DNA from 2 places in the Pseudoneobacillus rhizolycopersici genome. Region 2 is predicted to be linked to the other one. Evidence: a T-box and tRNA genes for the amino acid it is inferred to sense, from the RefSeq annotation. Region 2 holds a T-box; the other holds one or more tRNA genes.

Region 1 (16,200 bases), on a different contig from region 2:
GACATCCGCGCTAATTCCTTCATATTGTTATCCAAACTTAAATGTGCCAAATAAATACTCTTCGTATTGTCGCCAATCACTTCACTCATAGCAAGCGCCGCATCTTCATTGGACACATGGCCGACATCACTCAAAATTCGGCGCTTAATGCTCCACGGATAACGTCCCATTCGTAACATCTGCACATCATGATTACTCTCAAAAACATAGGCATCCGCATTGGCGATAATCCGCTTCATCCGGTCGCTGACATAGCCGGTATCGGTAATCAACACAATCTTTTTTCCACCATGATGGAACACATAAAACATCGGCTCAACCGCGTCATGTGAAACACCAAACGACTCCACATCAACCGAACCAAAAGAGCGAACCGTTTCCATTGGAAACTCAAACTTCTGGTCCAATGCCACCTCACCAATCAGCGGGTCCATCGCTTTCCAAGTGCGCTCATTCGCATAGACTGGAATCCGATATTTTCGCGCCAATACGCCGATTCCTTTAATATGATCACTATGTTCATGCGTTACAAAAATCCCTGATAAGTCATCGATTTTTCGATCGATTTGTTTAAAAAGGCCTTCCATTTGCTTCCCGCTAAATCCGGCGTCTATTAAAAATGACTGTCCTTCAGCTTCTACATAAATGGCATTCCCCGTACTTCCACTTGCCAGAACACTCAGCTTTAAAGACATGTTTCTCACTCCACCTTACTTGATTCTTCACTATTAAATTGGATAATCTGCCCTTCAAAGGCATTTACATATAAATCGGTTTGATCCCCAACGACCACATGCCAAGTAGGGGTCAAAACCTGAGAAGCTGCCAACTGTACTAGAGTCGAATAACCAAGCTCCACTTTTGTGATTTTACTCTTCGGTTTCAAAACACCCTTTTGATAAAGCGTTTCGATCGCTTTTGTGGCTGGTAACACTTCCTCTTTTTCCGTTAAATTTTCAACTTCCCCTAAATAGGTTTGATGATAGGATTCAATTTGAAAAAGATTATTTAAATATAAAACAACCTTCCCATTCATATTTTCATAGAACATCTTTTGATCATGTTTCTGGTAAAAAGTGATTGTTTTGTGCTCCACATCGATGTTCCAGAAACCATATTGGTCCCCGAAAAGGACGTAAGAATTAAGAAAACTCTGCGCCTCTAAAGGATCAAAATTGGAACTTAACGGAACTGGATTGGTTAACTCCCCGACAACCAACGTACCATCCATAATCGTAATGGATTGTTCCTTAAGAAAACTAAATTCATCATGAGTAAATTCCTTAGGTTTCGCACTTAAATATCGGTCATGAACCACTTCATTCGATAATTCAATCATATCTATTTCATCTGTTTTCAGCTTGTCCGTTAAAGAAACCTCAGATAAAAACTTATACTGATTGGCATCACGAATTAGCTTGTACTGATATAACAAATAAATATCTAAGATCAGGAAGGAAATAATAAAAATGGTTTTGATTTTACTCCAATCCATTTCGTTCCCCCCTTAAATAATCTAGGCGAACCTGTCCCCATTCTCCATTATAACGGTAAAACCAGGCCGGCTCCAAGACAATCAATCTGGGTTGTTTTGCATCTTTTTCCATCTTATAACCTAACCTTAAATCCTGTAACAACTCCATTTGAAAATCCTTTTGATTTTTTAAAAAATCAAGAATTTGCCTGCCAGACGGTGTTTGGACTTCAACCATTTCGGAACGTAGAGGGAGATTGAGAGTGAAACTAGGCCGCAAATACTTCGTAATGTCGGTACGACCCCATACTTCAATCATTTCCGACATTCCACTTTCATTAAAGACCGGGTAGCCATCCGATGTGTACAGACGAAAGGTAATCTGTTGATTCCACTCATCCATCCAAACAAAACGGTACGGATCTGTCCAGCCTCCGTGCTCATTAATAAAATCGATCCCCCTCTGAAGAACTTCTGAGGATTTGCCAATAAATTCACTTTCCTCCACGGGGTTCACATAAAAAAGTAAATAGTCCTTATTAAAAATATTCATTTTACTTGAGCCGTCTGTATATTCTTCGCCTTCTGGAATAAACGATTTTTGGACAAAACTAGGGTCTGGGAACAGTGCTTCCTTAAATTTTTCAGACTCAAGAAAGTCAGGATAATACTTATACATCATCATCATTCTTTCAGACTCTGGTAGAAAGATAATTCGTTCCTTCCTTGGTTCATAGGCAAAATAAGTTGGATACTCGTCAGCATGTTTAAAAATGGATTCATTGAAATTCATTATTTGCGAGCTGTTCACATAACCACTATAAACCTGTTTGTTTTCATATGAGATAAAATAAAGCGGACTGCTTTCCTTTTGCAGCTGTTTCATATTGATCACGATGCGGTCAAAGCGAAACTGTGGCAATGATTTTTCATTGGCAAATGTAAGTACATTTTTATAAATCGGCAATGGGACCCCGTCTGGAAATATAATTTCGACATTCCCATCACCATGAACCAGTTCATGAAAATCCTCCACTTTATTTGTATAATTTTTAACCTCATCGATTTCCCATTGACTCATTAGACGAATGATTTGTTCTAACTCACTCGTCGTCTCCGTGCCAAAATGGCGCTCTCCCATATGAAACAAGGCTATATCAGGTTTAATAATTTTTTTCATTTCTCTTTTTTCACCAATTGATACTTCCTCAACATAATGACTTTTCTCAATGGTTTCGTATTTTGGCTGATAGGTCCATAAATTCCAAGTAAAATAAAAACTTCCCAAGACAAGAATTGTTAAAATCAGCGATTTCATATTTTCGTATGTCATGACCAATCATCCTCTTCAGAACGCTCGTAAGGAAGACTAAAGGAAATAATCGTTCCCTTTCCTTCTTCACTTGCAGCCCAAATATTACCGCCATGAGCATTCACCATTTCCTTAGCAATTGCAAGACCTAAACCAGTACCTCCAAGTTTCCTCGTTCTTGCTTTATCAACTCGAAAGAACCGTTCAAAAATTTGATCGATATTATCGCTCGGAATCCCAACTCCCTGGTCAGAAATGCTTACAACGATAAAATTTAATTCTTCCTCGACGGTGAAGGTAACTTGTCCACCTTCTGGGGAATATTTCAGGGCATTGGAAATAATATTATCCAAAACCTGAGTCATTTTATCTTCATCAATTTCAACAAACATGGGATTATCGGGCAGTAAGCGAACAAAGGTCACATCCGGATTCTTAGTTAACTCAAACCGGTCAATAATTCGATGGAAGAACGAGATAAAATTAACCCATTCCTTTGATAATAAATAATCTTTACTATCTAATTTGGATAACTGTAATAAATCCGTCACCAGACGAATCATCCGTTCTGTTTCCGTTTGGGTTACTTCAAGGAATTTTGGTGCAATTTCTTCATCACGCCAAGCCCCTTCGGCTAATGCTTCTAAATAACTGCGCATTGTTGTTAAAGGTGTCCGCAGCTCATGAGATACATTTGCAACAAACTCACGCCGTTCCATATCAATTTTTTCTTGTTCCGTAATATCGTGTAAGACGGTAATCAGACCGTTCACAAAGCCTGTTTCTTTTTGTATAACGGAAAAATTAGCACGCAAAATAAAATGCTTGCTTTTTGTACTGTAATCTAGAATGACCGAGTCCTGCTCTTCAATTAACTCATCAAATGTATAATTCTCTTCTAAACCTAGCAATGTAACAATGGACTGGGAAAGCACTGTTTCACGTGAAACATTTAAAAGTTTCAAAGCAGGTTCATTAATGAGGATGACACGGCCTTTACGGTCGGTTGCAATTACACCGTCTGTCATATAAGACAATACCGAAGAAAGCTTTCTTCTTTCACCCTCAGTTGTCGCTGTGGCCTCTTGCAACTTTTTGGTCAAATTATTAAAGGTCATGGCTAACTGACCAATTTCATCATACCCATAAACCTTTACTTTCCTAGAAAAATTCCCTTTAGCCATTGCTAACGCATGTTTTTTCATATCCGAAATCGGCCTTGTAATCGTTCTAGCTAATAAAACACCGAGAACAGCTGTAATGACGAGGGCTATAGCAGTCCCCGAAGCCAGAATATTGTTAATGGTCTTCATTTGACTAAAAATGTGCTCAATCTTAGCTACTAAATAGATAGAGCCAATGACCTCACGGTTGGAGATAATCGGCCTAGCTAATACCCATGTACGATGCCCCCACTGGGGATCGATGAAAATATCATTTACTTCTTCCTCAAGGGCAATCGAACGTTTGACGATTAATTTAGTTGTCCTTTGGCCAACAATCCCTTGGTTATCCATTTCGGATGTACCGATAATTTTCAATGTTCGAGCATCAATGACCTGTATTTCATTAATATCAACGGCATCGTAATCCTTTAAAATATTCTTAATCGCTTCTTCCCTTGTCGGATCCTCTTTACTTCGTTCCTTAATGATTTCTTCTTCAATATCATAAGCCAATAAATTGGCTCGTTCCGTTAAAGATTGGATGGCATTGGTCAATAATGTTTCTTCCAATTGCCGAACAAAGTAAACTCCGATAATTTGCATTGCAATTAATATCAGCAACACATATATGAGAACAAACTTTAAATGGATGGAGCGAAAAAAACCAACCTTTTTCATTTTGGTTACTCCTGTTCAGGATTACGAAGGTAGTAACCCACTCCTCTACGAGTAACAATCCAAGTTGGGTGACTAGGGCTATCTTCAATTTTTTCCCGCAATCTTCTAACGGTAACGTCAACCGTACGCACATCGCCGTAATAATCATAACCCCAAACTGTTTGTAATAAATGCTCTCGCGTCATCACTTGACCGATATGTTTTGCTAAATAATGTAAAAGCTCAAACTCCCGGTGAGTTAATTCAATTGTTTCACCCCGCTTGGAAACAACATAGGCATCAGGATGGATAATTAACGAACCAATAGCAATTTCATTCGTTTCTTCTTCCGTATCGAGAACATTCAGCACTTGCTGATGGCGACGTAAGTTTGCTTTTACCCGAGCAATCAATTCCCTCGTACTAAACGGCTTGGTTACATAATCATCTGCACCAAGTTCTAAGCCTAATACTTTATCGATTTCCGAGTCCTTTGCCGTTAACATGATTATAGGGATTTCATACTTTTTGCGAACCTCACGACAAACCTCCATACCATCCCGCTGTGGAAGCATAATATCAAGGAGAATTAGGTCTGGATGAAATTCTTCAACCTTTCTGAGGGCTTCATTCCCATCATAGGCACAAACAACCTCGTAGCCTTCTTTTTTCAAATTGAACTGTAATATATCTGCAATCGGTTTTTCATCATCAACAACTAAGATTTTTTTCATAAGAATAAACCTCCCTTGAGATAGGTGTCTTATCAATACTTTATCATTTCTTAACGTAGTTTTCTATTTAATAAAAGGCTGGCTACATTAAACTGTTGGTTTCTGCTCCCATCAACAGATGCTTAAAACGACCTTTATCTTTCACACATCCTAATAAAAAAAGCCTCTAGACGAATCTAGCGGCTTTACTTTGCATTATCTTAATATGGTTAGCGGATTTACTAATGATCCGTTTTTATATACTTCAAAATGTAAATGGACACCTGTTGAATCACCTGTTGAACCCATAACACCAATTTGTGAACCCTTAGGCACGGTTTGACCTACATTTACTTCAATAGAAGACAGGTGAGCATATACGGTACGATAACCGTTTTGATGGTCGACAACAATTTTATTACCATAGCCGCCATCCCAGCCTGCAAAAACGACTACACCATTATCTACTGTCTTGATTGTACGATCATTTGGTCTAGCAATGTCAATTCCCTTGTGCATCCGACTCCAGCGATAACCCATCTGGCTAGATACATAACCTCCTGATGTTGGCCATGAGAAGTTTCCTTCACCACGCGACGGAATGACCTTTGTACCCTTTAGAACCACTTTTGTTACTGGATTAACAAGGACATCAGCTTTGACCGTCTGTCTTTTCACCGTTTGGCCATTTTCCTGGGAAATCACATAAGTAACGGCGCGAACGCCTTCTTGACCTTTTTGTTTAACCTTTATATCACCCTTATACATTTTCGTGGTTTCTTCCACTTGCTTTTGATAAGGGATTTTTTCACGCTTATTCACTTCTTTTTCAACAATCACATTTACTAAGGCTTGTGGAACCGTTACATTTACTTCCTGGCCAATTTGTAACAAAGAATTTTCATTTAAATCTGGATTAATTTTTAAAATTTGTTCTAACGATAAGTTATGGTCCATAGCAATAGACCCTAAAACATCGCCTTCTTGAACAAGATATTTTTTCTCTTCTAACGTACCTTTTCGGATTAACTTAACAGCTTCCACAACTGTTAAAATCTTTTCCGGCTGGGTCTTTTCGGATTTAATTGTAACATCTTCACTAAAATAAACGTCTAGTATACGAGACTCATTTTTATTTAATGGTGGTAGGTCAATATTAGGAGACTTTTGACGTTCCGCAAGCTCAGCTAGTTGCTCCTTCGTCACATATCTTAATTTTAGACTTTGAATCACATGATTAGCCTGCTCTTCATTTTCTAAATAAACTGCAGGTTGACCTCCAATGATAACTGCCGTTGATTCAATTTGGGGCTTTAATTCAGTGTCTAGCATTGCAACGACTGATTGATCATTCGCTGTAGAGCGAAAAACTTGTTCAGGGATATAGGATAACTGTGACCCCAATTCTAAATCAAAGTTTTTATATTCTTTTTTAAATTGTTCCACTTTTTCTGTAACAACTTCTTCTACAACCTTTTTGTCAGAAATGGTACCTATGTATTCGTTATTTAAATAAACATAATAAACGGTTGTTAAGCTCTCTTTCGCTAATGGATTAGCTGCAACCCCAAATACCAATGATGTAGTAAGCAGGGAAGAGATGGCGATTTTCTTTGCCTTTGGGCTGAACATTCCCTTTAAACGCCTGGGAAGATTATTTATAAATGATTTTATCATTATTACTTTCCTCCTAAACTACGAAAATCAATCAACTATCTCGTAATCTAGTGCTATTTCACTATTGTTAATTATTGCTACGATTTTAGCACCCCTTAACTTTATCATAAAAATACTGAAAAAAGTTTAATAGTCTTTATAATGTAACAAAAATGTATAAAAACTGACATTTTGTTACGATATTTGGGAAATATTTGGAATTAATTTGTTTGAAAATTTCCACTAGACTGATAGTAATAAATGCCTAGAACCGCATGGAATCTAGATAGTTAGTGGGAATCACCTTTTCATTATGAAATAGGACAAGTTACCGAGTCAAACCGTATAGGCTTATCCTATTATTACAATTATGTTACAAAAGTAACGTTTTAGTGTCTTATTTTGTTATAAACGAGTTCAAGTATGAAAGATTGAGGCAATGTTCAATACTTTGCCATTTTCTTTTTGCGATATTGTGAATACTTTCACAATATCAACATTAATGACTCAGTTTATAGTATATTTACAGTGTAATCATTAATTAATTATTATTTTATTGAAAGGGAGCGATTGATATGTTAGTCAAATGGTTAAGAAATAGCAAGGTTTCTGCCGCCCTATTCGCCGCTCTAAGAATATATTTAGGATTTGCCTGGATGACTGCAGGATTTCATAAACTAACTGGCGGATTTGATGCTAGTGGATTCTTAAAAGGAGCCGTTGCCAATCCGGTTGTTGGACCAGATGGAGTGGTGTACGGAGGATGGGTATCTTTTCTTGAAAGTTTTGCCCTCCCAAATGCGGATCTGTTTAACGTACTCATTCCTTGGGGAGAATTCTTGGTCGGTCTTGGTTTAATTCTTGGATGCTTAACTACTGCTGCTGCTTTCTTCGCTGTCGTCATGAACTTCAGTTTCCTATTATCAGGTACTGTGTCTCACAACCCAACTGATATATTAATGGGAGTATTGATTATGATTGCTGGTTACAATGCAGGGGTATTCGGTTTAGACCGTTATGTCATTCCGTTCTTCCGCAAACGTTTCGGTAAAGAAGTTCTCGGCAACAAGAATCTGGCGTAACAAAAAAAGAGGTTGATTCTTAGGAATCGACCTCTTTTTTGATGGCTCAGGACGGAATCGAACCGCCGACACAAGGATTTTCAGTCCTTTGCTCTACCGACTGAGCTACTGAGCCATGATAATTATTTTCCCCGCTTAAAGGGTTCCTGCTGATAAATCTTCGTCCCGATTTCAGAAAGCATATTCAAGATGCGGTTCAATCGGTACGCTGAAGCTTATTCCATGTAGCTTATTCGGACGTGCTCTACCGACTGAGCTACTGAGCCATGATAATTATTTTCCCCGCTTAAAGGGTTCCTGCTGATAAATCTTCGTCCCGATTTCAGAAAGCATATTCAAGATGCGGTTCAATCGGTACGCTGAAGCTTATTCCATGTAGCTTATTCGGACGTGCGCTACAGACTGAGCTACTGAGCCAAATTTAAATGGCGGTCCCGACGGGAATCGAACCCGCGATCTCCTGCGTGACAGGCAGGCATGTTAACCGCTACACCACGGAACCAATTATTATATTATTTATACTATACACATAGCTTATGAAGGTTAACTGTCTCTTCCTCTGCTAGCCTATTCAGGAAGCTGATGCGTCGAGACAACTCGTAGCCCTTTCATGGGAGTGTCGCTCGTCGCTACACCACGGAACCAGATATTATGTATAAATAGCTGCCAGCTTCAAAACCGCGCTTGTCAGTTCCTAACTGACAGCTATAAGCCAATGACCCATACGGGATTCGAACCCGTGTTACCGCCGTGAAAGGGCGGTGTCTTAACCGCTTGACCAATGGGCCATATTTAGAGAGTGAGCCATGAAGGACTCGAACCTTCGACCCTCTGATTAAAAGTCAGATGCTCTACCGACTGAGCTAATGGCTCATATTGATATTCTATTTATGACGACGCTTTTTATAATAGCATGATAGTCTTAATAATAGCAATAGTTTTCTTTAAAAATTTTTTCCGGACATCGGTTCCGTTATTTAGTTGAAAAGTGTTTATTTTTCTAGTATCGCGGACATTGGTTCCGTTATTATGCTAAATAAGGGTCTTTTTCCTTGTATTTAGGCAAATAACGGAACCAATGTCCGGTAGTTATTGATTATCGGCTATTATCTTCAAATAACGGATTCTATGTCCCGAAAAAAAGCCCTGCGATTCGCAAGGCTCTTTACAACAGAAACATGCAAGGTAAAATCCCTGCCAAAACCCTAACTAACTCTGTCTCCAAGGACTCCGCACGACATTCGTCTGCGAACGATCTGGGCCAACTGAGAAAATCGATAACGGAATCCCAGTTAGCTGACTAATTCTTTCTAAATAATGACGTGCATTAGCAGGAAGCTCATCTAATGATTTGCAGCCCGTAATATCCTCTGTCCAACCTGGAAACTCTTCATACACAGGCTCACACTCGGATAATACCTTTAAGCTAGCCGGAAACTCTTCAATGACTTCACCTTTATATTGATATGCCACACAAATTTTCAATGTCTCGATCCCTGTCAATACATCAATCGAGTTTAATGATAAATCAGTGATCCCACTGACACGGCGGGCATGGCGGACAACGACGCTGTCAAACCATCCTACACGACGCGGACGACCTGTTGTTGTACCGTATTCCCGACCAACCTCACGAATCTGATGACCGATTTCATTATTTAATTCGGTAGGGAAGGGACCATCGCCAACACGAGTTGTATAGGCCTTAGACACACCGACAACATGCTTAATTTTAGTCGGTCCAACACCTGAACCAATTGTCACACCACCGGCAACCGGGTTCGACGAAGTCACGAACGGATAGGTTCCTTGATCAATATCCAGCATAACCCCTTGGGCACCTTCAAATAAAACTCGGCGACCTTCATCCAACGCATCATTTAAAACCACAGATGTATCACAAACATAATGCTTAATTTGTTGGCCGTACTCATAATATTCATCTAAAATTTCTTCTATTGTAAAGCCTTCTGTTTCATAAATTCGTTCAAATAAACGATTTTTCTCTTCAAGATTACGAACAAGTTTTTCTTCAAAAACCTCGCGATCCAAAAGATCAGCAACGCGAATTCCAATTCGAGCGGCCTTGTCCATATACGCAGGGCCAATTCCTTTTTTCGTTGTTCCAATTTTATTAGCACCTTTACGATCTTCCTCTACCTCATCCAATTTCAAATGATAAGGGAGAATCACATGGGCGCGGCTACTAATACGTAAATTATCTGTTGAAACATTCCGTTCATGTAAATAAGCCAATTCTTTGATAAGCGCCTTTGGATCAACGACCATTCCGTTCCCGATTACACAAATTTTTTCTTTATAGAAAATACCCGATGGAATCAAGTGTAACTTATACGTTTCCCCGTCAAAGCGAATCGTATGTCCAGCATTATTTCCTCCCTGATAACGGGCTACAACCTCGGCATTTTCCGAAAGAAAGTCGGTAATTTTCCCTTTTCCTTCGTCCCCCCACTGTGTACCTACTACAACAACTGATGACATTCGCCACACACCTCCAAAAAAATTGGACATAAAGTTAAATTCATTAAAACCATTGTTTAGTTTATCAATAAGCACCCCTTAAGTCAAACAAAACACGAACATTTATTAATATATTAGTAGTTATGTTCGTAAAAAAGTTAGCATAATAACAAAAAAAGAGATTAGCATAATACTAATCTCTTAATCTATTAAGCTCCAATATCATCAAAGCGTCGTTCCAAGTTGACGAATTTATTATATTCCTTCACAAAAGCAAGCTGAACGGTACCGGTTGGGCCGTTACGCTGCTTGGCAATAATGATCTCAATGATGTTTTTGTTTTCGGATTCCTTGTCATAGTAGTCATCCCGGTATAAGAAGGCAACAATATCGGCGTCCTGCTCAATTGATCCTGATTCACGGATATCGGACATCATTGGACGCTTGTCCTGACGTTGCTCAACTCCACGGGATAGCTGAGAGAGGGCAATGACAGGGACTTGGAGTTCACGCGCTAATTGCTTTAAGGAACGGGAAATTTCTGATACTTCTTGTTGGCGGTTCTCGCCTGTTCGTCCACTTCCTAAAATGAGCTGTAAGTAATCGATCAAAATCATTCCTAGCCCATGCTCTTGTTTTAAACGTCTGCATTTGGCTTGTAAATCACTAATTCTTACCCCTGGAGTATCATCAATATAAATACCGGCATTGGACAAACTACCCATGGCCATCGTCAATTTACCCCAGTCGTCATCCGTTAAGGTACCCGTTCGTAGGCGCTGTGCATCAATATTTCCTTCCGCACAAAGCATACGCATAACCAATTGTTCTGCCCCCATCTCCAAACTAAAGATGGCGACATTTTCGCCTGACTTAACTGCCACATTTTGAGCAATATTTAAGGCAAAGGCTGTTTTACCCACCGATGGACGGGCACCGACAATGATTAAGTCATTACGTTGGAAACCAGCAGTCATCCGGTCTAATTCAGCAAATCCCGTTGGAATACCAGTAACGTCACCTGTTCGTTGATGAAGCGTTTCAATATTATCATAGGTTCGTACAAGTACATCTTTAATATTATGAAAAGCACCGGCATTTCTTCGCTGGGCAACTTCCATAATACTTTTCTCCGCTTCACTTAAAAGGCTTTCTACTTCATCCTCACGTGTATAGCCATCTTGGGCAATCCCAGTAGCTGTGCGAATCAAACGGCGCAAGACGGATTTTTCTGCAACAATATTCGCATAATATTCAATGTTGGCGGCTGTTGGAACAGAACTTGCCACTTCACTTAAGTAGCTAACTCCACCGACATCCTCTAACAATTTAGTCGCATTTAACTCTTCCGTAACCGTTAAGATATCGACGGGTTTCCCTTGGTCACTCAGTTTTAGCATCGCACTAAAAACCTTTTGATGGGCAGCCCGATAGAAATCCTCCGGAATTAAAATTTCCGATGCAGTTGTAAGAGCAGAAGCCTCAAGAAAAATCGCACCAATAACCGCTTGTTCCGCTTCAATATTTTGCGGAGGCAAACGGTCAGCAAATAATTCACTCATATATCAAAAACCTCCTAAAAGAGGGATATTTATCAGTTCTATGAAAAAATGTGACCAGCCGCTGACCGATCACATTTCTTTACCATACTTATTTTAACATGTTTTTCATCATTATGAACGAAAAATTAATTTCCTTCTTTTACATGAACATTTAAGGTTGCTGTCACTTCATGATGTAATTTGACAGGAACTTTTGTATAACCTAGAGTACGGATCGCATCATTTAACTCCATTTTGCGCTTATCAATCTTTAAGTTGAATTTCTTTTGCAATTCGTCGGAAATTTGTTTCGTCGTAATAGATCCGAAAAGGCGGCCGCCTTCACCTGATTTGGCTGTTAGTTCAACGGTAATCTTTTCAATTTCTTCTTTTAATTTTTTTGCATCCTCTAACTCTTGTGCAGCCATTTTTTCATCGCGTTTCTTTTGTGCATCTAAAGAAGAGATCGCCCCTTGGTTTGCTTCAACAGCCAAACCTTGCTTAAATAAGAAGTTTTGCGCGTAGCCGTCTGCTACATTTTTAATTTCACCTTTTTTACCTTTACCTTTGACGTCTTTTAGAAAAATAACTTTCATTCCTTTTTTCCCCCTTCAATATAATCAGAAATTGCCGTTTTCAACATCAATTCGGCTTCATCGATTGAAACATCAGTGAGTTGTGTAGCCGCATTGGTCAAATGACCGCCACCGGTTAAGGATTCCATAATAACCTGGACATTTATACCACCTAAAGACCTAGCACTGATCCCAATCGTTTCATCATTCCGTTTTGAAATAACAAAGGATGCCTGGACCCCATTCATCGTCAAAAGCGTATCTGCCGCTTGGGCAATCACAACTTGGTCAAACGTTTCAGTAGGTTTTCCTTTGGCAATGGCAATTCCATCATAAATAAATTCAACAGTTTCAATCAGTTTAGCTTTTCTTACATACATATGAACGTCTTCTTTTAAAAGCTTTTGAACTAAAACGGTGTCAGCACCATGGGCCCGCAAATAAGAGGCAGCATCAAAGGTACGCGATCCAGTTCTAAGTGTAAAGCTTTTTGTATCAACGATAATTCCGGCTAATAAAGCGGTTGCCTCCAGCATTTCAATTTTAGAACGCTTCGGCTGGTATTCTAATAACTCTGTTACAAGCTCAGCTGTCGAAGAAGCATAGGGCTCCATATAAACCAGAAGGGAATTGTCAATGAATTCCTCACCACGGCGATGATGATCAATCACCACTCGCTTTTCAATTTTATTTAATATTTTTTCATCGATGACTAGGCTTGGCTTATGGGTGTCAACAATGACTAAAAGCGTTTCGTCTGTAGCTAATTCTAGAGCATGCTCGGGCTTAATAAATCGGGTAAAGAGCTTTTCCTGGCTTTTCATTTCATCCATTAGACGTTTAACACCTGTATCAACTTCTTGTGAATTCAACACAATAAAGCCATCTTTTTGATTCATTTCAGCTATTTTACTAATCCCAATCGCAGCTCCAATGGCATCCATATCTGGATTTTTATGTCCCATCACAATCACTTGGTCACTAGCTAGAATTAACTCCTTTAAGGCATGAGAGATGACGCGCGCCCTAACCCTTGTCCGCTTTTCAACGGGGTTTGTTTTACCGCCAAAAAAGGTAACCTTACCGCCAACATGTTTGACGGCAACCTGATCACCACCTCGTCCTAAAGCCAAGTCTAAGCCTGATTGAGCATGTGTACCTAAATCAGGTAAAGAAGTTACACCTGTGCCAACCCCGATACTTAATGTAAGTGGCACATTTTGTTTTGCAGTCGTTTCACGAACCTCATCCAAGATCGAAAATTTATTTTTTTCAAGCTGCTGTAGGATATGTTCATTAAAAATTCCAATGAATCTTTCCGAAGAAACCCTTTTTAAAAAGACCTCATTTTCATTGGCCCATTTATTCAGAATCGAAGTGACCAAACTATTTAAGCTGCTGCGCATTTGGTCATCCATTCCTTGTGTTAATTCATCATAATTATCTAAAAAGATGATGGCAATAACGGTTCGCTCATTTTGATACATTCTTTCCAACTCAGTTTGCTCGGTTACGTCAAAGAAGTACAATAATCGCTCTTCCCGTTTTAAAATGACCCTAAACTCCCGCTCACCCAGGTTAATAATTTCCGATTCTACTTCCTGTTTAATTAACGGGATAAGGGGGTCAGCGATATCATAAAGAGATCGCCCAACTAATGTCTCTTCATCAAAGCTTTCCGTCAAAAATGGATTTGCCCATTCTACATACATATCATCATTAATTAGCATGATCCCAATTGGCATCTCCAGTAACGCTTCTTCACCCACTTTTTTCACTCGATAAGAGAGGGTGGCGATATATTCTTCCATTTGCTTTTTTGTTTTTCGGCTTATGTCAAAAATAAAATAGTAAGGAAAGAACAAAAGAATAAATCCAATAAGCCCAATCAACCTATTATATACAGTTAATATACTAATTAAAATAAAGGAGAAGCCTATTAACCCATACAATAGGTAGCGAAGAGAACGCTTTTCAAGGTATTCAGGCATGTTTTCTTTTCAGCTCCTATTTTTTGACCAATCTTTTTCTTAATTCAAAACCTAAGTCAATTATACCTAATATCCGGATAATATAAAGTACTACAGGGACTAAGAATACAAAGACAGTGGATAATATTGGGATAAATTTAGGCCAACCTTTTAGATGACTAACAAAATAGACAAATGATAGACCTTGGACAACCAATAATATTTGCAATATGTAACTTAGATTCCATAAGGCGGTATTCAGAAAACTGCCTTCTTCCGGTTTTAAAATAATCGATAAAAGCGCTGTCAATAAATAATACCAAAGTATGCTTTTGGGAAGGACAACATCACGAAAAGCATGCCATTTTGGAATATCTAAACCAAATCTCTTCAAAATTGGAAAGTTAATCAGCTGTAGCAGAAAAACAATAAAAAATGAACCGACTACTAACATACTTGGTAATAGCAATTGAATCATTTTCATCATTAAATCAATTTGTTCTTTTAGGATATCAATATTATTATCTGCACCGCCAAGCATTTCCAACATTTTAAAAGAACGATTAAATGATTCATTCATCATTGTTGTCATTTCTTTAATGAAATTAAATTCAAAGAACACGACTGCCGCTCCGTATTGAGCAATCACATTGACCAAAAAAACCAAAGTCGTCGTGAGTAAAATTGTCATCCGACTCTTACCTTTTTTTGTCAAATACCCTAATGAAATTCCGGTTGAACCGAACAAAATGGTTGCAGGAATCGCCATTAAGGAGCCAACAATCAAGGAAATCGCCAAAGACGCAATAAAGAAAACAATAATACCATTCCAATCATTTTTCCAAGAAAAATAAATAAACGGCAGCACTAAAACCCAGGTACTGACAAGACCTAGCATCGGTACATAGAGCGTAATTAAAAGGAGGACAGCATAGATAGCTAATAATACTGCTCCTTCAGTTAAACGATGAGCATTTTTCACTTTTTCACCTCAACTAATTTTTAAACCCCTATTTTATCATTTTAACTGACGACGGGCGCTTCATACAACTTTTGCATTATTTAACCTATGGCTGTAGTTAAATTAGATTGTTGACTTCCGCTCCAATCAACAGGTGCTTAAAAAATGTTATCGTTAACACAGCCTAAAAAAACAAAAGCAGCAAGGATTTCTCCTTACTGCTTCATTCATTAGGCTCATTCACCAGTAACATATGGTAGTAATGCCATTTGACGAGCGCGTTTGATTGCGATCGTTAATTTACGTTGGTATTTTGCGCTAGTTCCAGTTACACGACGTGGTAAAATCTTTCCACGTTCAGAAATAAACTTCTTAAGAAGATCTACTTCTTTGTAATCGATTTTTGTAATTCCATGAGAAGTGAAGTAACAAACTTTACGACGCTTTGCACGTCCACCTCTGCGTCCACCTTGACCTGCCATTCGATTTCCCTCCTTCTACAATTTATTCACCGTATCATCTATGAACGTATTAGAATGGTAAATCATCGTCTGAAATATCAATTTGTCCACCGTTATTTCTAAACGGATCTTCATCTATACGACCAAAGTC
Region 2 (16,200 bases):
AATTTCAAACTGTTGGTGGCTGGTGGTCACAGGTAATGCTGGCACAACGGGTTACGATTGTCACAAACAAAGGCGATGTAACTGGTGTTATTGGGTCCAAACCACCGCATATCTTATCAGCTGAAGCGCGCAAAAAGCCAGTTGAAATTAAGGATATGTTCATTGATATCGGTGCGTCAAGCCGTGAGGAAGCATTGGAATGGGGCGTTCGTCCAGGTGATATGGTCGTTCCTTACTTCGAGTTTACGGTGATGAACAATGAAAAAATGCTACTTGCTAAGGCTTGGGACAACCGCATTGGATGTGCGATTGCCATTGATGTCCTAAAACAATTAAAGGGTGTTGACCATCCAAACGTTGTTTATGGAGTAGGAACGGTACAAGAAGAGGTTGGTTTAAGAGGAGCAAGAACTTCAGCCAATGCTGTCGAGCCAGACATCGGCTTTGGTGTTGACGTCGGTATCGCGGGAGACACCCCGGGAATCTCTGAAAAAGAAGCAATGAGCAAAATGGGTAAGGGTCCACAAATCTTATTATATGATGCTTCAATGGTTTCCCATAAAGGTTTACGTGATTTTGTTACAGGTGTTGCTGATGAGTTAGGAATTCCATATCAATTTGATGTGATTGCAGGTGGCGGAACAGATGCTGGTTCCATTCATTTAGCTCATAAAGGTTCGCCTTCATTAGCCATCACAGTGGCCACACGTTATATTCACTCACATGCAGCCATGCTTCACCGTGATGACTATGAAAATGCGGTTAAATTAATTGTTGAAGTAACCAAACGCTTAGATCAAGAAACTGTGGATAAAATTACTTACGAATAATAAAAAAAGAAACTCCGGATTGGTTCTGGAGTTTCTTTTTTTGTCATATTTATTTTAACCCTTGTTGTAACGTTTGTAGCATTTCTTGTCGTTCATCTTCAGTAGAATTATTCCAGATTATTTCAAATAGTACCCCTAGACCAGGAAGCATTTTTTCTTCCCCGGTTTGAATGGCGTCCACAATGGTATCTCTTAATTGATCTTGCGTGTTTCCTTGAACGTTATGAACAATCGCATTTCGCAAATTTAAATTCATCAAGTCCCACTCCTTTTCTGTATTACTTACATAAGTTTTTCCATTATTACTTTTAATATGTATCAAAGAAAGATATAATATTAAAATTGAACAGGTCAATTAAAGGAGCGAATCTCGTGAAGTATATTCACTCTTCGAAAAATCCACAGGTTAAGCAGTGGAAAAAACTACATACAAAGAAAGAACGGGAAAGCACAGGTACCTTTTTAATTGAAGGTTTTCATCTGTTAGAAGAAGCATTAAAAGTTAAAGGTATGGTGCAAGAAATTATTGTTTCCGAAGAAGTAATGATTCCCCATCGAATGAACTATGGTGCCATCCCCGTGACACAAATTAATAAGGAAGTTGTCAAGGAGTTGGCGGAAACGGAAACCTCCCAAGGGATTTTTGCGGTATGTGTCCAACCGAAGTATAGTGATGTGGATGGACAGAGCTTTTTACTCCTCGATGCAGTTCAAGATCCAGGCAATCTCGGAACGATTATTCGTACCGCTGATGCTGCAGGTATTGATATGATTATCGTCGGAACTGGAAGCGTTGATATTTACAATTCAAAGGTTCTCCGTTCCGCTCAAGGTAGCCATTTTCACTTGCCTATTTTAAGGGGCGACCTTTTTGAATGGGTCAATAAATTAAGAGCTGAGTCTGTTTCGATTTTTGGTACCGCTTTGGAAAATGCAACCACCTTTACCGAAGTGAAACCTGCAGGGAAATTTGCCATCATTGTCGGAAATGAAGGAAATGGGATAAACCCAGAACTATTAGCTAGAACGGATCAAAATCTCTTTATTCCGATTTATGGAAAAAGTGAATCTTTAAACGTAGCCGTTGCTGCTGGAATATTGCTATATTATTTTAAAAATAGGTAAGAACAATTTGAAACGAAACGCATTTTATAATATAATAATTTGCAAAACTGCATGATCAAAAAACATTGACGGAGAAAAGTAGCTTGTACCTAACTTTTAGGGAGAAGATGCCTTGACTGAAAGCATCTTTATGGAAAGGGTAAGTGAAGTTCACCTCCAGAGTTGGCACCGGGACCACTTTAATGTGTAAAGGTGCACCCGGCTAAGCCGTTATCTTCAACGAAGTGAATGTATACATATTTGTACACATTTATAAGGGTGGTACCGCGAATTGAACCTCGTCCCTTTTTGGGGATAGAGGTTTTTTTATTTTTCAAAAATCATGCAAGATTTTTAATTTTAAAGGAGGAAAAATCAAATGCAAGATCGTTTAAAAGAATTGCAAACGGAAGCGCTGAATTTAATTGAAGCGGCTACTGACCTTAAGGCATTGAATGATGTTCGTGTTGCTTACTTAGGGAAAAAAGGGCCGATTACTGAAGTATTAAGAGGAATGGGCAAGATTTCTGAGGAAGAAAGACCGAAAATGGGAGCACTGGTTAACGAAGTCCGTGAAATCATTGCATCTAAAATTTCCGAAAAACAAGCTGATTTAGAAACAGTTGTGATTAATGCCAAACTTGCTTCTGAAAAAATCGACGTTACCCTACCAGGACGTCCAGTTCGCCAAGGCAACCGTCATCCATTAACCAAGATCATTGAAGAAATTGAAGATTTGTTTATTGGGATGGGCTATCAAATTGCCGAAGGACCAGAAGTAGAAAAGGATTACTACAATTTCGAAGCGCTGAACTTACCGAAAGGTCACCCGGCAAGAGATATGCAGGACTCCTTCTATATTTCAGAAGAAATCTTATTGCGTACCCATACATCTCCAGTTCAAGCAAGAACGATGGAAAAAAATGAAGGCAAAGGGCCAATCAAGATTATTTGTCCTGGAAAGGTGTACCGCCGCGATAACGATGATGCGACACACTCTCATCAGTTTATGCAAATTGAAGGCTTAGTCGTCGGCGAAAACATTCGCATGAGTGACCTTAAAGGGACATTAGAATTGTTCGTGAAAAAAATCTTTGGAGAAGACCGTAAAATTCGTTTACGCCCAAGCTTTTTCCCATTCACGGAGCCTTCAGTTGAATTAGATATTTCTTGTAAAATCTGTGGCGGGGATGGCTGTAACGTATGTAAGAAAACCGGCTGGATTGAAATTCTTGGCGCAGGAATGGTTCATCCAAACGTGTTGGAAATGGCTGGCTACGACTCTAAGAAATACACTGGATTCGCCTTCGGTATGGGACCAGAGCGGATTGCAATGTTGAAATATGGTGTTGATGATATCCGTCATTTCTATACAAATGATGTGCGTTTCTTAAAGCAATTTTCGGTTCAAGAGTAAATAAGGGAGGGTATAAACATGTTTGTTTCATATAAATGGCTTCAGGATTATGTTGATTTAACTGGGATTTCGCCGACTGAATTAGCCGAAAGAATTACGAAGAGTGGGATTGAGGTCGAGGGTGTCAAAATTTTAAATGAAGGAATGAGCGGTGTCGTTGTCGGTCATGTATTAGAGCGGGAACAGCACCCGAATGCTGATAAATTGAGCAAGTGCTTAGTTGATATTGGCGGGGAAACACCTGTACAGATTATTTGCGGTGCGAAAAACGTTGCTCAAGGTCAAAAGGTTGCGGTAGCGACTGTAGGAGCTGTTTTACCCGGAAATTTCAAAATTAAAAAGGCAAAGCTTCGTGGTGAAGAATCAAATGGAATGATTTGCTCACTTCAGGAGCTCGGAATTGAAGGCAAATTAGTAGCAAAAGAATACTCTGAAGGTATTTTCGTTTTCCCTGCTGATGCAGAGGTTGGAGTAGATGCATTGACACTCTTGAATCGTGACGATCAAGTTCTTGAATTAAGCATTACACCTAATCGTGCAGATGCATTAAGTATGTTAGGGGTAGCTTATGAAGTGGCAGCTATTCTTGGGAGAGATGTTAAACTTCCGGAAACGACCCTGACCCTAGCCCAGGAAAAAGCGTCCGATTATATTTCGATTACAGTGGATGCTAAAGAAGATAACCCGCTATACGTCGGGAAAGTGATTAAGAATGTCAAGATTGGCCCAGCGCCACTTTGGATGCAAGCGCGATTAATGGCAGCAGGGATTCGTCCTCATAATAATGTGGTCGATATTACAAACTACATCCTATTAGAATACGGACAGCCATTACATGCATTTGATTATGATAAATTAGGTTCAAAAGAAATTATAGTTCGTTTAGCACATGAAGGTGAAATCATTGAAACGCTTGATGATGTTAAACGAACATTAGCAAGTGATGAATTGGTTATTACGAACGGTCAAGAACCGGTTGCCTTAGCAGGTGTCATGGGTGGAGCGAATTCTGAGGTTTCATCTGACACTACGACGGTATTACTAGAGTCAGCTTATTTCAAGGGGACTACGATTCGCAAAGCGTCTAAGGTTCATGGGTTACGCAGCGAAGCAAGTGCTCGTTTTGAAAAAGGTGTTGACCCTAATCGGGTTCGTGCCGCTGCTGAACGTGCTGCTTATTTAATGGAATTGTATGCTGGCGGAGAAGTTTTGCAAGGATCAGTAGAAGCGGACCATATGGACATTCAGCCAGCGGTTGTTTCAACATCTTTAGATAAAATCAATCTAGTCATTGGGACCAATTTAGAAGTTAAAACAGTGGAAGATATTTTTGATCGTTTGCAATTTGAGGTTGAAACGGATAATGAGGTATTCAAAGTAACCGTACCAACTCGCCGTGGCGATATTTCGATTGAAGAAGATTTAGTCGAAGAGGTAGCTCGCTTATACGGCTATGATAACATTCCTTCTACCTTACCAATTGGGGAAGCCACTCCTGGAAGATTGTCAGACTACCAAGCTAAGCGCAGAAGGGTTCGGAGTTATTTAGAATCTGCTGGCCTTTTTCAAGCGGTTACTTATTCATTAACAAGTGAAGATAAGGCAGCCCAATTTGCGTTAGAGAAACGTGAGCCAATTCGTTTAGCGATGCCGATGAGCGAAGAACGAAGCCAGCTGCGTTTAAGTATTGTACCTGGATTATTAGATATTTTAAAATATAATGCGGCCAGACAAAATGATAGTACCGGAGTCTATGAAGCGGGTGCTGTTTTCTTAGCAAACGAAGGGGATATTCTTCCTGAGGAGCAGGAACATCTGGCAATTGCTTTAACAGGACTTTGGCATACTCATTTATGGCAGGGAGAGAAAAAGCCAGTTGATTTCTATGTTGTAAAGGGAATTCTAGAAGGTTTATTTGCTAAGCTAGGATTAGCGGATCGTGTGGAATATCGCCAGGCTGCTCCTCAAGGTATGCATCCAGGACGAACAGCAGAAGTAGCATTGGATGGCAAGGTAATTGGGTTTGTCGGCCAGCTTCATCCACAGGTTCAAAAGGATAAAGACTTAAAAGACACCTATGTTTGTGAATTGAATCTAAGGGATATATTGACTGCTGACCAAGAGCCGTTAAAATATCAAGCAATTCCAAGGTATCCATCTATCACCAGAGATATCGCCCTAGTAGTGGAGAAGGATAAATCTGCGAATGAATTGAAGAGTGTCATTCAGGAAGCGGGCGGAGCACTTCTAAAAGAAATCAGCATATTCGATCTCTACGAAGGTGACCGCCTAGAGCCAGGCAAAAAATCAATTGCGTTCTCATTAAAATACCTAGATCCAGAACGTACCTTAACCGACGAAGACGTCACCAAAGCCCATCAACAAGTACTAAACGCCCTCGAGCAAAAAACTGGCGCCGTACTAAGAGCATAACCAAACAAACCCTTTAGCACTTTAAAGCACAGCGGGACAGTCCCGCTGTGCTTTAACGCGTTAAAGGGTGTGTGTGTCTTAAGTTGTGGCTTTTCACTGTTTTGGTGTTCGTGGTATGATAGTGTGTAGGATTCTTTTTTTTGATAGGGGTGTAGGATTTGGCAGATTCGAGAAAGGTACGTACGACGGTTGATATATATGGGCAGCAATATGCCATCGTTGGAACAGAAAGTGCTAGTCACATTCGGTTAGTTGCTTCGATGGTTGATGATAAAATGCGTGAAATTGGTTCTAAGAATCCTTCACTTGATGTTAGTAGATTAGCAGTATTAACCGCTTTAAATGCAATGAACGATTTTGTTAAGCTTAAGGATCAAGTCGAGAAGCTTGAGGCGGAATTATCTAAAGTAAAGGAATGATTCCATATGCTCAATATCGTCATTCTTGTCATTTTTTTAATCGGATTTTTTGTTGGTTTGAAAAGAGGACTTATATTACAGTTTATCCATTTAGTAGGATTTTTTGTGTCTTTTATTATAGCGGCAACCTACTATGATGATCTCGCTCCAAAGCTGACCTTATGGGTCCCATATCCTGATTTCGGAACGGAAACCGCACTACATGCAATTTTTAACGGTGACCATTTTGAGGATGCCTATTACCGAGCGATTGCTTTCGCCATTATCTTTTTTTCGGTGAAAATTTTCCTCCAAATCATTGGAACGATGCTAGATTTTATCGCCCATATTCCGATTCTAAAACAGCTGAATATTTGGGCTGGCGGAATTTTAGGTCTTGTTGAGGCTTATTTATTGGTCTTTATTATTTTATATATTGCGGCACTGCTTCCAATTGATTTTATCCAAGCACCGATAAAGGATTCATCAATTGCCCAGTCTGTTATCAAAAATACACCTATCTTTTCGAAACAAATTAAGGAACTATGGTTTGACTACATTGCTAGTAGGGGCTGAGTCTGATAGGTTCAGCTCCTTTATTTGTTTGAAACACCATCGTCCCATTACTCAGTGATAAAAATAAAACATTCATTTAAATCACATAATGATTAGTAAGCAAACAGAGTAAATCATAATTTGGACTAGGATTTTTCCAACAATTTTATTTGTACGAAACCAATTCCATTCTTCGTCGTATATAAAAGAAGGAATATCCGTACATATCAAAAAATGATGAACATCAGCGTACCGATTTAATAGATAAGGGGTGTTACCTCCATGCATCAAAGAGTTCTAAAGGTTTTGGAATTTGATAAAATTAAAGAGCAAATCTACGCATTTGTCTCTTCAACCCTTGGACAGGAAAAAGTAAATAAGTTAAGCCCGTCAACTGATTATCAAGAAGTCATAAAGCTACAGGAAGAAACTGATGAAGCCGCGACAGTGTTTCGATTAAAAGGAAATGTGCCATTGTCGGGTATTTTTAATATACGTCCTCATGTAAAACGGTCAGCAATCGGCGGAATATTAAGTCCTCAGGAACTAATGCAAGTAGCAAGCACCGTACGGGTCAGCCGCCAAATGAAACGGTTTGTAGAAGACATGATAGCCGACGCTGTCGAATTGCCAATCTTAAGTCAATATGTGAATAAAATGATGGTCTTAGCCGAACTGGAAGAAAAAATTCGAAATGCCATAGATGAAGGAGGCGAGGTTCTAGACAGCGCGAGTGATACTTTGCGTAACCTTCGCCAACAAATGCGCGTGGGCGAGTCTCGTGTTCGAGAAAAACTTGAAAGCATGATTCGTTCCTCCAACGCACAAAAGATGTTGTCAGATTCGCTGATCACAATTCGTAATGATCGCTACGTTATTCCGGTCAAACAAGAATACCGTGGCCATTATGGCGGAATTATACACGATCAAAGCTCATCAGGTGCAACGCTATTTATCGAACCACAAGCGATCGTCCAATTGAACAACCAGCTTCAAGAAATCAGAGTGAAGGAACAGCTCGAAATTGAACGAATTCTAGCTGAACTCTCAGCGTTCGTTGCCCAGTTTGAGCAAGAACTGTTAACCATTGTCTATGTTTTAGGCGAATTGGATTTTATGTTTGCCAAGGCTCGATATGCTCATAAAATAAAAGCCTCTAAGCCGGCCATCAATCAAGATGGTAGAATCACTTTATATAAAGCGCGCCATCCATTGATTCCCAAGGATGAAGTTGTCGCAAATGATGTGATGCTAGGCAAAGATTTCACGACCATCGTCATTACCGGACCAAACACAGGTGGAAAAACCGTTACATTAAAAACGGTAGGGCTCTGTGTTCTGATGGCCCAAGCTGGCTTACAAATACCAGCATTAGATGGTTCAGAAGTGGCCGTTTTCGACTCGGTTTTTGCCGATATCGGTGACGAACAGTCAATTGAACAAAGCTTAAGTACTTTCTCCTCCCATATGGTGAATATTGTTGATATTCTAAAAAAGGTCGACTTTAATAGCCTAGTTTTGTTTGATGAATTAGGTGCAGGGACCGACCCGCAAGAGGGGGCGGCCCTTGCAATCTCAATATTAGATGAAGTAATAAAAAGTGGAGCACGGGTAATCGCAACGACTCACTATCCGGAATTAAAGGCATATGGCTACAATCGACCTGGAGTTGTCAATGCCAGCGTTGAATTTGACATTGAGACTTTAAGTCCAACCTACAAGCTCCTTATAGGTGTCCCGGGAAGAAGTAATGCTTTTGAAATTTCTAAGCGGTTAGGACTTGGTGACCGTGTGATTGACAATGCCCGTAAGCAAATTAGTGCAGACACGAATCAAATTGAAAATATGATTGCTTCATTAGAAACAAGTAGGCGCGAGGCTGAACATGATCGTCTTGAGGCAAATGAACTATTAAAGAATGCCGAAAAGCTTCATAAAGACCTACAAAATCAAATGATAGCCTTCTATGAACAGAAGGATACCATGTATGAGAAGGCTCAAGAAAAAGCGGTTGAAATTGTTGACAAGGCAAAAGGTGAAGCTGAACACATTATCAGAGAACTGCGCAAACTGAGAATAGAAAAAAATGCCGAAGTAAAAGAGCATGAACTAATTGAAGCTAGAAAACGTCTCGATGAAGCCACACCAACAGTGAAAAAATCGTCTGCAACACTGAAAACGAAAAAGAAAACCCATAGCTTAACACCTGGAGATGAAGTAAAAGTTCTGACATTCGGTCAAATGGGAACCATTATCGAGCAATCCTCCGATAAAGAATGGGTTGTGCAAATTGGAATTTTAAAAATGAAAGTTAACGAAAAGGATCTTGAATATACGAGTACACCTAAGCGAAAAGAAGTGAAGCCAATGGCCATCGTCAAAGGTAAGGACTTCCACGTTGGCTTAGAGCTCGACCTCCGTGGTGAACGTTTTGAAGATGCGTTAATGCGTGTAGAAAAATATATCGATGATGCTTTATTGGCTGGCTATCCAAGAGTTTCGATTATTCATGGAAAAGGGACCGGAGCATTAAGACAAGGAGTAACCGAATATTTAAGGAATCACCGTTCCGTAAAAAGAACCCGATTTGGTGATGCGGGCGAAGGTGGTATAGGTGTTACCATTGTTGAATTTAAATAAGCGAGGGAGGCTCACTTTTAAATGAATAGTGGATTTTGGGAAAATGTGTTTGTGAGTACCGCAGCCTATTATAGTGTCGTCATCCTTTGTATGATCGTCTTTTTAGCTATTTTTGAGCTAGTCACGAAGTATAAAAATTGGGAAGAAATTAAAAACGGTAATCTGGCGGTTGCGATGGCAACTGGAGGAAAAATATTTGGTGTTGCTAATATTTTTCGTTTCTCCATTATGCAGCATGATAATCTTTTTACCGTCATTAGTTGGGGAGTATTTGGGTTTTTTCTATTATTAGTTGGTTATTTTATTTTTGAATTTTTAACTCCTAAATTTAATGTGGATAAAGAAATAGAAAAGGATAACCGCGCGGTTGGGTTTATTGCACTGGTCATCTCAGTTGGTCTTTCCTACGTCATCGGTGCAGGAATCCTGTAAGGAGCGAACAAAGTGGAAACATTAGCAAAAGTACTAATTGGTTTATGTGCTGGTTTTTTATTAATTGGGGTCATCTATTTAGTGTTTTTTGCCTAAAGAGGAAACTACCTAGTTCGACTAGGTAGTTTTTTTGTGATTGTTTATACCAATATCCTGTATTATAATAAAAGTGGTTATCTATAATTTGAATTTTTAGAAAAATCAAAAAGGAGGTTCGCCGATGCATGTAGAAAAGCCCTGGCTCAAGACTTATCCCGATGAAATACCCCATACGCTATCCTATCCTTCCCAGCCATTACAACAATACTTAATCAATGCGGCCAAAGAATATCCCGACAAGACTGCTATTCATTTTATGGGTAAAGAAATGACCTTCTATGAATTGCATGAAAAAGCTACAAATCTCGCTTCATATTTACAACAATTAGGAATAACAAAAGGTGATCGGGTGGCGATCATGCTACCGAATACGCCACAAGCGGTGATTAGTTATTTCGGTGCTTTATTAGCTGGCGCCGTTGTTGTCATGACAAACCCGCTCTATATGGAGAGAGAACTTGAGTATCAAATGAATGATTCCGATTCAAAGATTATCATCACACTCGACATATTATTTCCTCGGTTATCGAAGGTGATTCATAAGACAAACCTGCAACATGTCATTGTAACCGCTATCAAAGAGGCGCTTCCGTTTCCCAAAAACCTAATTTATCCATTTATTCAAAAGAAACAATATGGCATTGTTGTTAACGTGAAACACGAGGGCAACAATCATTTATTAACAGAAATCCTCAAACAACCTGCCAAAGAACTTAAGAGATATGAGTTTGATTTTGAAGAAGATCTTGCCTTATTGCAATATACAGGTGGAACGACTGGTTTTCCAAAAGGGGTTATGTTAACTCATAAAAACTTAGTTGCCAATGCCACGATGTGTAAAGCCTGGATGTACAAATGCAAACCAGGGCAAGAAAAAATTTTAGGAATCCTGCCATTATTCCATGTTTATGGGATGACAACGGTCTTACTGTTAGCGGTTATGGATGGCAATGAAATGATTCTTTTACCAAAGTTTGATGCAGAAACAACCCTAAAAACCATTCATAAAGAAAAACCAACTTTATTCCCAGGAGCACCAACTATTTATATCGGTCTGTTAAATTACCCTGATATAAAAAAATATGATTTATCTTCAATCGATTCCTGTCTCTCTGGCTCAGCACCATTACCTGTAGAAGTGCAGCAAAATTTTGAAACAGCAACAGGTGGAAAATTAGTTGAAGGGTATGGTTTAACAGAATCGTCTCCTGTAACCCATGCAAACTTTTTATGGGACAGACCAAGGGTTAAAGGTAGTATCGGAGTGCCGTGGCCCGACACAGATGCGGCGATATTTTCCATTGAAACAGGGGAGCCATTACCACCAGGTGAAATTGGCGAAGTTGCCATACGCGGTCCACAAGTAATGAAGGGCTATTGGAATAAGCCGGAGGAAACGGCGCAAACCTTACGAAACGATTGGTTATTAACGGGAGATTTAGGTTATATGGACGAAGAAGGTTATTTCTTTATTGTTGACCGAAAAAAAGATATGATTATTGCAGGCGGATTTAATATTTATCCGCGTGAAATTGAAGAGGTATTATATGAACATCCCGATATCCAAGAGGTTGTTGCCGCCGGAGTACCAGATGCTTATCGCGGAGAAACTGTTAAGGCATATATTGTTTTAAAAGAAGGATCGACTCTCACAGAGGATGAACTAGATAAGTTTGTTAGAAAACAATTAGCAGCCTATAAAGTCCCGCGAATCTATGAATTTAGAAAAGAATTGCCCAAAACAGCAGTTGGGAAAATTCTTAGAAGAGCTTTAGTGGATGAAGAAAAGAAAAAACTAGAAGAGTTGACCAATCAAACGTAATGGACTATTTTTAGAGTCGATTTTTGACTCTTTATTTTTCAGATAAGGCTTGTCCATTATACAAGAATAATTTTTTCAGATTATTGACATTAATCAGGTTACTTACTATGATAGAAATATGAATGATTATTCATTCATATTTCTATCATCGTTAGTGACCTCTTTTTTGGAGTGGAATAAATGAAAAAAAACAAACCAAAATATATGCAAATTATCGATGCTGCCGTAGTAGTCATTGCAGAAAATGGCTACCATGCTGCGCAAGTATCAAAGATTGCCAAACAGGCAGGTGTCGCCGATGGGACCATTTATCTTTATTTTAAAAATAAGGAAGATATTCTAATATCACTATTTCAAGAAAAAATGGGCACATTCGTAGAAAAAATTCAGCAAAAAATTGCAGGAAAAGACAGCGCAGTAGAGAAATTATTAATGTTGGTCGAATCACATTTTCAACTTCTTTCGGAAAATCACCACCTTGCAATTGTCACACAACTGGAACTTCGACAGTCAAATAAGGAACTTCGTTTAAAAATCAATGATGTTTTAAAAGATTATTTACAGGTTGTTGACCAAATATTAGTAGAAGGTAAAGAAAATGGTGAATTTATTCCAACACTAGATACAAGACTGGCCAGGCAAATGATTTTTGGAACGATGGATGAAACCATCACTTCCTGGGTGATGAACGAGCAGCGTTATGATTTGTTAGCCCTTGCACCGGCTGTCCATCAGCTTCTTATTAATGGCTGTGGCCATAGGTAATAACCATGTTTCATAAAGGAGGATTTGAATTGGAATATTTAAAATGGTCGTTTGAAGACAGGATTGCCACCATTACTATCAACCGACCTCCGGCAAACGCTCTTTCTTCAGGGCTTTTAAAGGAGTTATCAGCTGTATTAGATGAAATTGAACCAAATGAGGAAATCCGCGTCATCGTCATTCATGGTGAAGGCAGATTTTTCTCAGCTGGGGCAGACATTAAGGAATTTACCGAAGTGAAGTCTGAAGAGGAATTTTCAAAACTGGGCGAATACGGACAAAATATATTTGAACGCATGGAAAAGTTTCCAAAACCAATTATTGCCTCCATTCATGGTGCTGCACTAGGTGGCGGTCTCGAATTGGCAATGGCTTGCCATTTCCGTTTAGTCTCTGAAAATGCTAAACTAGGTTTACCGGAGCTTCAGCTTGGTTTAGTTCCTGGTTTCGCAGGATCACAGCGGCTTCCGAAATATGTAGGTGTTGCCCGTGCTGCAGAAATGTTGTTTACGAGCGACCCGATATCTGGGACCGAAGCAGTTCAATACGGACTAGCTAATCATGCTTACCCGGATGCTGAGGTTTTGGAAAACGCTTACAAGATTGCTAGAAAAATAGCCAAGAAGAGTCCAGTATCCATTCGGGCTGCCATTGAACTTCTTAATTACGCCAAGACTTCTGAATTCTATGCTGGTGTGAAACAAGAGGCATTACTTTTTGGTAAAGTATTTGGCTCCGAGGATGGGCAAGAAGGAATTGCTGCATTCCTAGAAAAAAGAGAACCACAATTTAAAGGGAAATAATTTTATTGAAAATTATCTCAATCTTTTGAACTGACGAATTTTTCAGGAGGGGAAACAATGAACATCTACGTTTTAATGAAAAGAACTTTTGACACTGAAGAAAAAATCACCATCTCTGGCGGAAAAATCAATGAAGATGGTGCTGAGTTCATCATCAACCCTTACGATGAGTATGCGGTAGAAGAAGCGATTAGAGTACGCGACGCTCATGGCGGTGAAGTGACAGTCATTTCCGTTGGTGGCGAGGATGCTGAAAAGCAACTAAGAACGGCCCTTGCGATGGGGGCGGATAAAGCGGTCCTAATTAACACTGAAGATGATATAGATTACGGTGACCAATTCACCACTTCAAAAATCATTTCCGAATACTTAAAAGATAAAAATGCTGATTTAATTTTAGCCGGAAATGTTGCTATCGATGGCGGTTCTGGGCAGGTAGGACCTCGTGTTGCTGAATTGTTAAACATTCCTTATGTCACAACGATTACAAATCTTGAAATCGATGGAAAAAATGTAAAAATCGTTCGCGATGTTGAGGGCGACTCTGAAGTAATCGAATCAACTTTACCGTTGCTTGTAACGGCACAACAAGGCTTAAACGAGCCACGTTATCCGTCTTTACCTGGAATCATGAAAGCAAAGAAAAAGCCACTCGATGAGCTTGAACTTGATGATTTAGATTTGGAAGAAGACGATGTTGAAGCGAAAACCAAAACAATTGAAATCTACTTACCAGCCCAAAAGGAAGCTGGAAAAATTCTAAGCGGTGATCTTAATGATCAAGTGAAGGAATTAGTCCACCTTCTACACACGGAAGCGAAAGTAGTTTAATACTCACATATTTTGTATTCACAGGAGGTTTAACAAATGGCGAGAAAAGTTTTAGTATTAGGTGAAGTTCGTGATGGTTCTCTACGGAACGTTTCCTTTGAAGCAGTGGCTGCTGGAAAAACGGTAGCTGAAGGCGGAGAAGTTGTAGGTGTGTTAATCGGCGGGTCAGTTAACTCTTTAGCTAGTGAATTAATCCAATATGGCGCAGACCGAGTTGTCGTTGTTGAAAACGACAAATTAACATCTTATACATCAGATGGTTTCTCACAAGCGTTATTAGCTGTGATAGATTCAGAAAAGCCTGAAGGACTCATTTTAGGTCATACTGCACTTGGTAAAGACCTTGCTCCAAAAATTGCAGCAAAACTACAAGTTGGTCTTGTTTCTGATGCGACTGCAATTGAAGTGGCTGGTGGTAATGTTGTGTTTACCCGACCAATCTATTCCGGCAAAGCGTTTGAAAAGAAAATCTTTACAGATAACTTTATTTTTGCGACCGTTCGTCCGAACAATATCGGTGTTCTTGCAAAGGATGAGTCCAGAAACGGGGAAGTTTCTTCTGTATCTGTCAATGTAAAAGACTTACGCACCATTATTAAGGAAGTAGTTCGAAAAGCAACAGAAGGTGTTGATTTATCAGAAGCAAAGGTCGTTGTTGCTGGTGGGCGTGGTGTAAAGAGCGAAGATGGTTTCGAACCATTAAAAGAACTTGCTAATGTTCTTGGCGGTGCGGTAGGAGCATCTCGTGGTGCATGTGACGCGGAATATTGCGATTATTCTTTACAAATCGGTCAAACAGGTAAAGTGGTAACTCCTGATCTATATATCGCTTGCGGTATCTCAGGTGCAATTCAACATTTAGCAGGTATGTCGAACTCGAAGGTCATTGTGGCGATCAATAAAGATCCAGAAGCAAACATCTTCAAAGTAGCAGACTACGGAATCGTCGGAGATCTATTCGAAGTCGTTCCTATGCTAACAGAAGAGTTTAAGAAATTAAAGGTAAATGCGTAATTATGAAAATGGCTGACATGTGTCGGCCATTTTTTTGTGGAGGTTGGGGAATTGATTCTCAATCTTGATGGTTAAAGCGAAGTTCGAAATCAATCAGGGGTTTTGGTTCCTAAACTCTCGTTGTGAAGTGAGGTTTGGGAATCAATTTGAGGATTTGATTCTTAAACTTTTGATATGTAGTAAGGTTTGGGAATAAATATGACGATTTGATTCCTAAACTTTTGTTATGGAGTGCGGTTTGGGAATCAAACCGGGGTTTTGATTCCCAATCCTTCATTATGTAGTGAGGTTTGGGAATCAAATTGGGGTTTTGATTCCCAAAGTCGTCGGCAGTAGAGGAGTTTGGGAATCACATCGTCAAAGTCATTCCCAAACCCGCAGCCACCAGGAAAGTTTGAGAATCCCCATGCCCAAAAACAGTGAATAGGAACTACCACAAAGGGAAATTTATATAAGGAGCAAATTAATAGCAAGAATGGAGTCATAGTGATATACTGACGGTAGATTTACCAGTAATAATTAGGAGGCAAATTGAGTATGGCTATTGTAAATGTAACTGATCAAAACTTCGCTACTGAAACTAGCTCAGGAGTGGTTTTAGTAGATTTTTGGGCACCTTGGTGTGGTCCTTGTAAAATGATTGCTCCAGTTCTTGAAGAACTTGATGCAGAATTAGGCGAAAAGGTGAAAATTGTTAAGCTTGATGTGGATGACAATCAAGAGACAGCTGCTCAATTTGGAGTAATGAGCATCCCGACCTTAATGGTTTTCAAAGACGGTCAACAAGTTGATAAGACTCTTGGTTTCCAACCAAAAGAATCATTAGAAAACCTACTTAAAAAACATCTTTAATCTTCCAAAAAGCCTCAGTCCAACTGGGGCTTTTTTCATTTAAAAATTTTCACACCAAGGTTATAATGAAAAAGAATATAAAAAAAGGTGTGGTCAGTCTTATGAATGAAACCATTAAAAATAAACTAACATTACTACCTGACCAGCCTGGCTGTTATCTAATGAAGGACCGCCAAGGAACAGTCATCTACGTTGGAAAGGCGAA

What was found. The T-box of region 2 lies ahead of pheS (phenylalanine--tRNA ligase subunit alpha). A T-box ahead of a tRNA ligase gene usually reads a tRNA of that ligase, here a tRNA-Phe.
Region 1: it encodes a tRNA-Phe, which carries the amino acid that the T-box ahead of pheS (phenylalanine--tRNA ligase subunit alpha) is inferred to sense. The anticodon was not compared.

The regions. Positions count from the first base shown of each region.
Region 1 covers NZ_JBTOOE010000030.1:2,792-18,991, forward strand. Annotated here, with positions in the region: gene ACX9YW_RS20695 (exodeoxyribonuclease YycJ) at 1-695, opposite strand, end outside; gene ACX9YW_RS20700 (two-component system regulatory protein YycI) at 701-1,495, opposite strand; gene ACX9YW_RS20705 (YycH family regulatory protein) at 1,482-2,807, opposite strand; gene walK (cell wall metabolism sensor histidine kinase WalK) at 2,804-4,630, opposite strand; gene yycF (response regulator YycF) at 4,636-5,343, opposite strand; gene ACX9YW_RS20720 (peptidoglycan DD-metalloendopeptidase family protein) at 5,539-6,999, opposite strand; gene ACX9YW_RS20725 (DoxX family membrane protein) at 7,554-8,060, shown strand; tRNA gene ACX9YW_RS20730 (tRNA-Phe) at 8,103-8,175, opposite strand; tRNA gene ACX9YW_RS20735 (tRNA-Asp) at 8,487-8,562, opposite strand; tRNA gene ACX9YW_RS20740 (tRNA-Glu) at 8,777-8,848, opposite strand; tRNA gene ACX9YW_RS20745 (tRNA-Lys) at 8,861-8,933, opposite strand; gene ACX9YW_RS20750 (adenylosuccinate synthase) at 9,270-10,562, opposite strand; gene dnaB (replicative DNA helicase) at 10,751-12,103, opposite strand; gene rplI (50S ribosomal protein L9) at 12,229-12,678, opposite strand; gene ACX9YW_RS20765 (DHH family phosphoesterase) at 12,675-14,648, opposite strand; gene ACX9YW_RS20770 (YybS family protein) at 14,665-15,609, opposite strand; gene rpsR (30S ribosomal protein S18) at 15,825-16,070, opposite strand; gene ssb (single-stranded DNA-binding protein) at 16,120-16,200, opposite strand, start outside.
Region 2 covers NZ_JBTOOE010000008.1:86,364-102,563, forward strand. Annotated here, with positions in the region: gene ACX9YW_RS10790 (M42 family metallopeptidase) at 1-830, shown strand, start outside; gene sspI (small acid-soluble spore protein SspI) at 880-1,086, opposite strand; gene ACX9YW_RS10800 (TrmH family RNA methyltransferase) at 1,203-1,955, shown strand; T-box leader at 2,012-2,244, shown strand; gene pheS (phenylalanine--tRNA ligase subunit alpha) at 2,314-3,351, shown strand; gene pheT (phenylalanine--tRNA ligase subunit beta) at 3,370-5,784, shown strand; gene zapA (cell division protein ZapA) at 5,943-6,203, shown strand; gene ACX9YW_RS10820 (CvpA family protein) at 6,210-6,758, shown strand; gene ACX9YW_RS10825 (endonuclease MutS2) at 7,020-9,377, shown strand; gene ACX9YW_RS10830 (DUF350 domain-containing protein) at 9,399-9,809, shown strand; gene ACX9YW_RS10835 (long-chain-fatty-acid--CoA ligase) at 10,030-11,730, shown strand; gene fadR (fatty acid metabolism transcriptional regulator FadR) at 11,911-12,495, shown strand; gene ACX9YW_RS10845 (enoyl-CoA hydratase) at 12,525-13,298, shown strand; gene ACX9YW_RS10850 (electron transfer flavoprotein subunit beta/FixA family protein) at 13,356-14,129, shown strand; gene ACX9YW_RS10855 (electron transfer flavoprotein subunit alpha/FixB family protein) at 14,166-15,143, shown strand; gene trxA (thioredoxin) at 15,681-15,995, shown strand; gene uvrC (excinuclease ABC subunit UvrC) at 16,097-16,200, shown strand, end outside.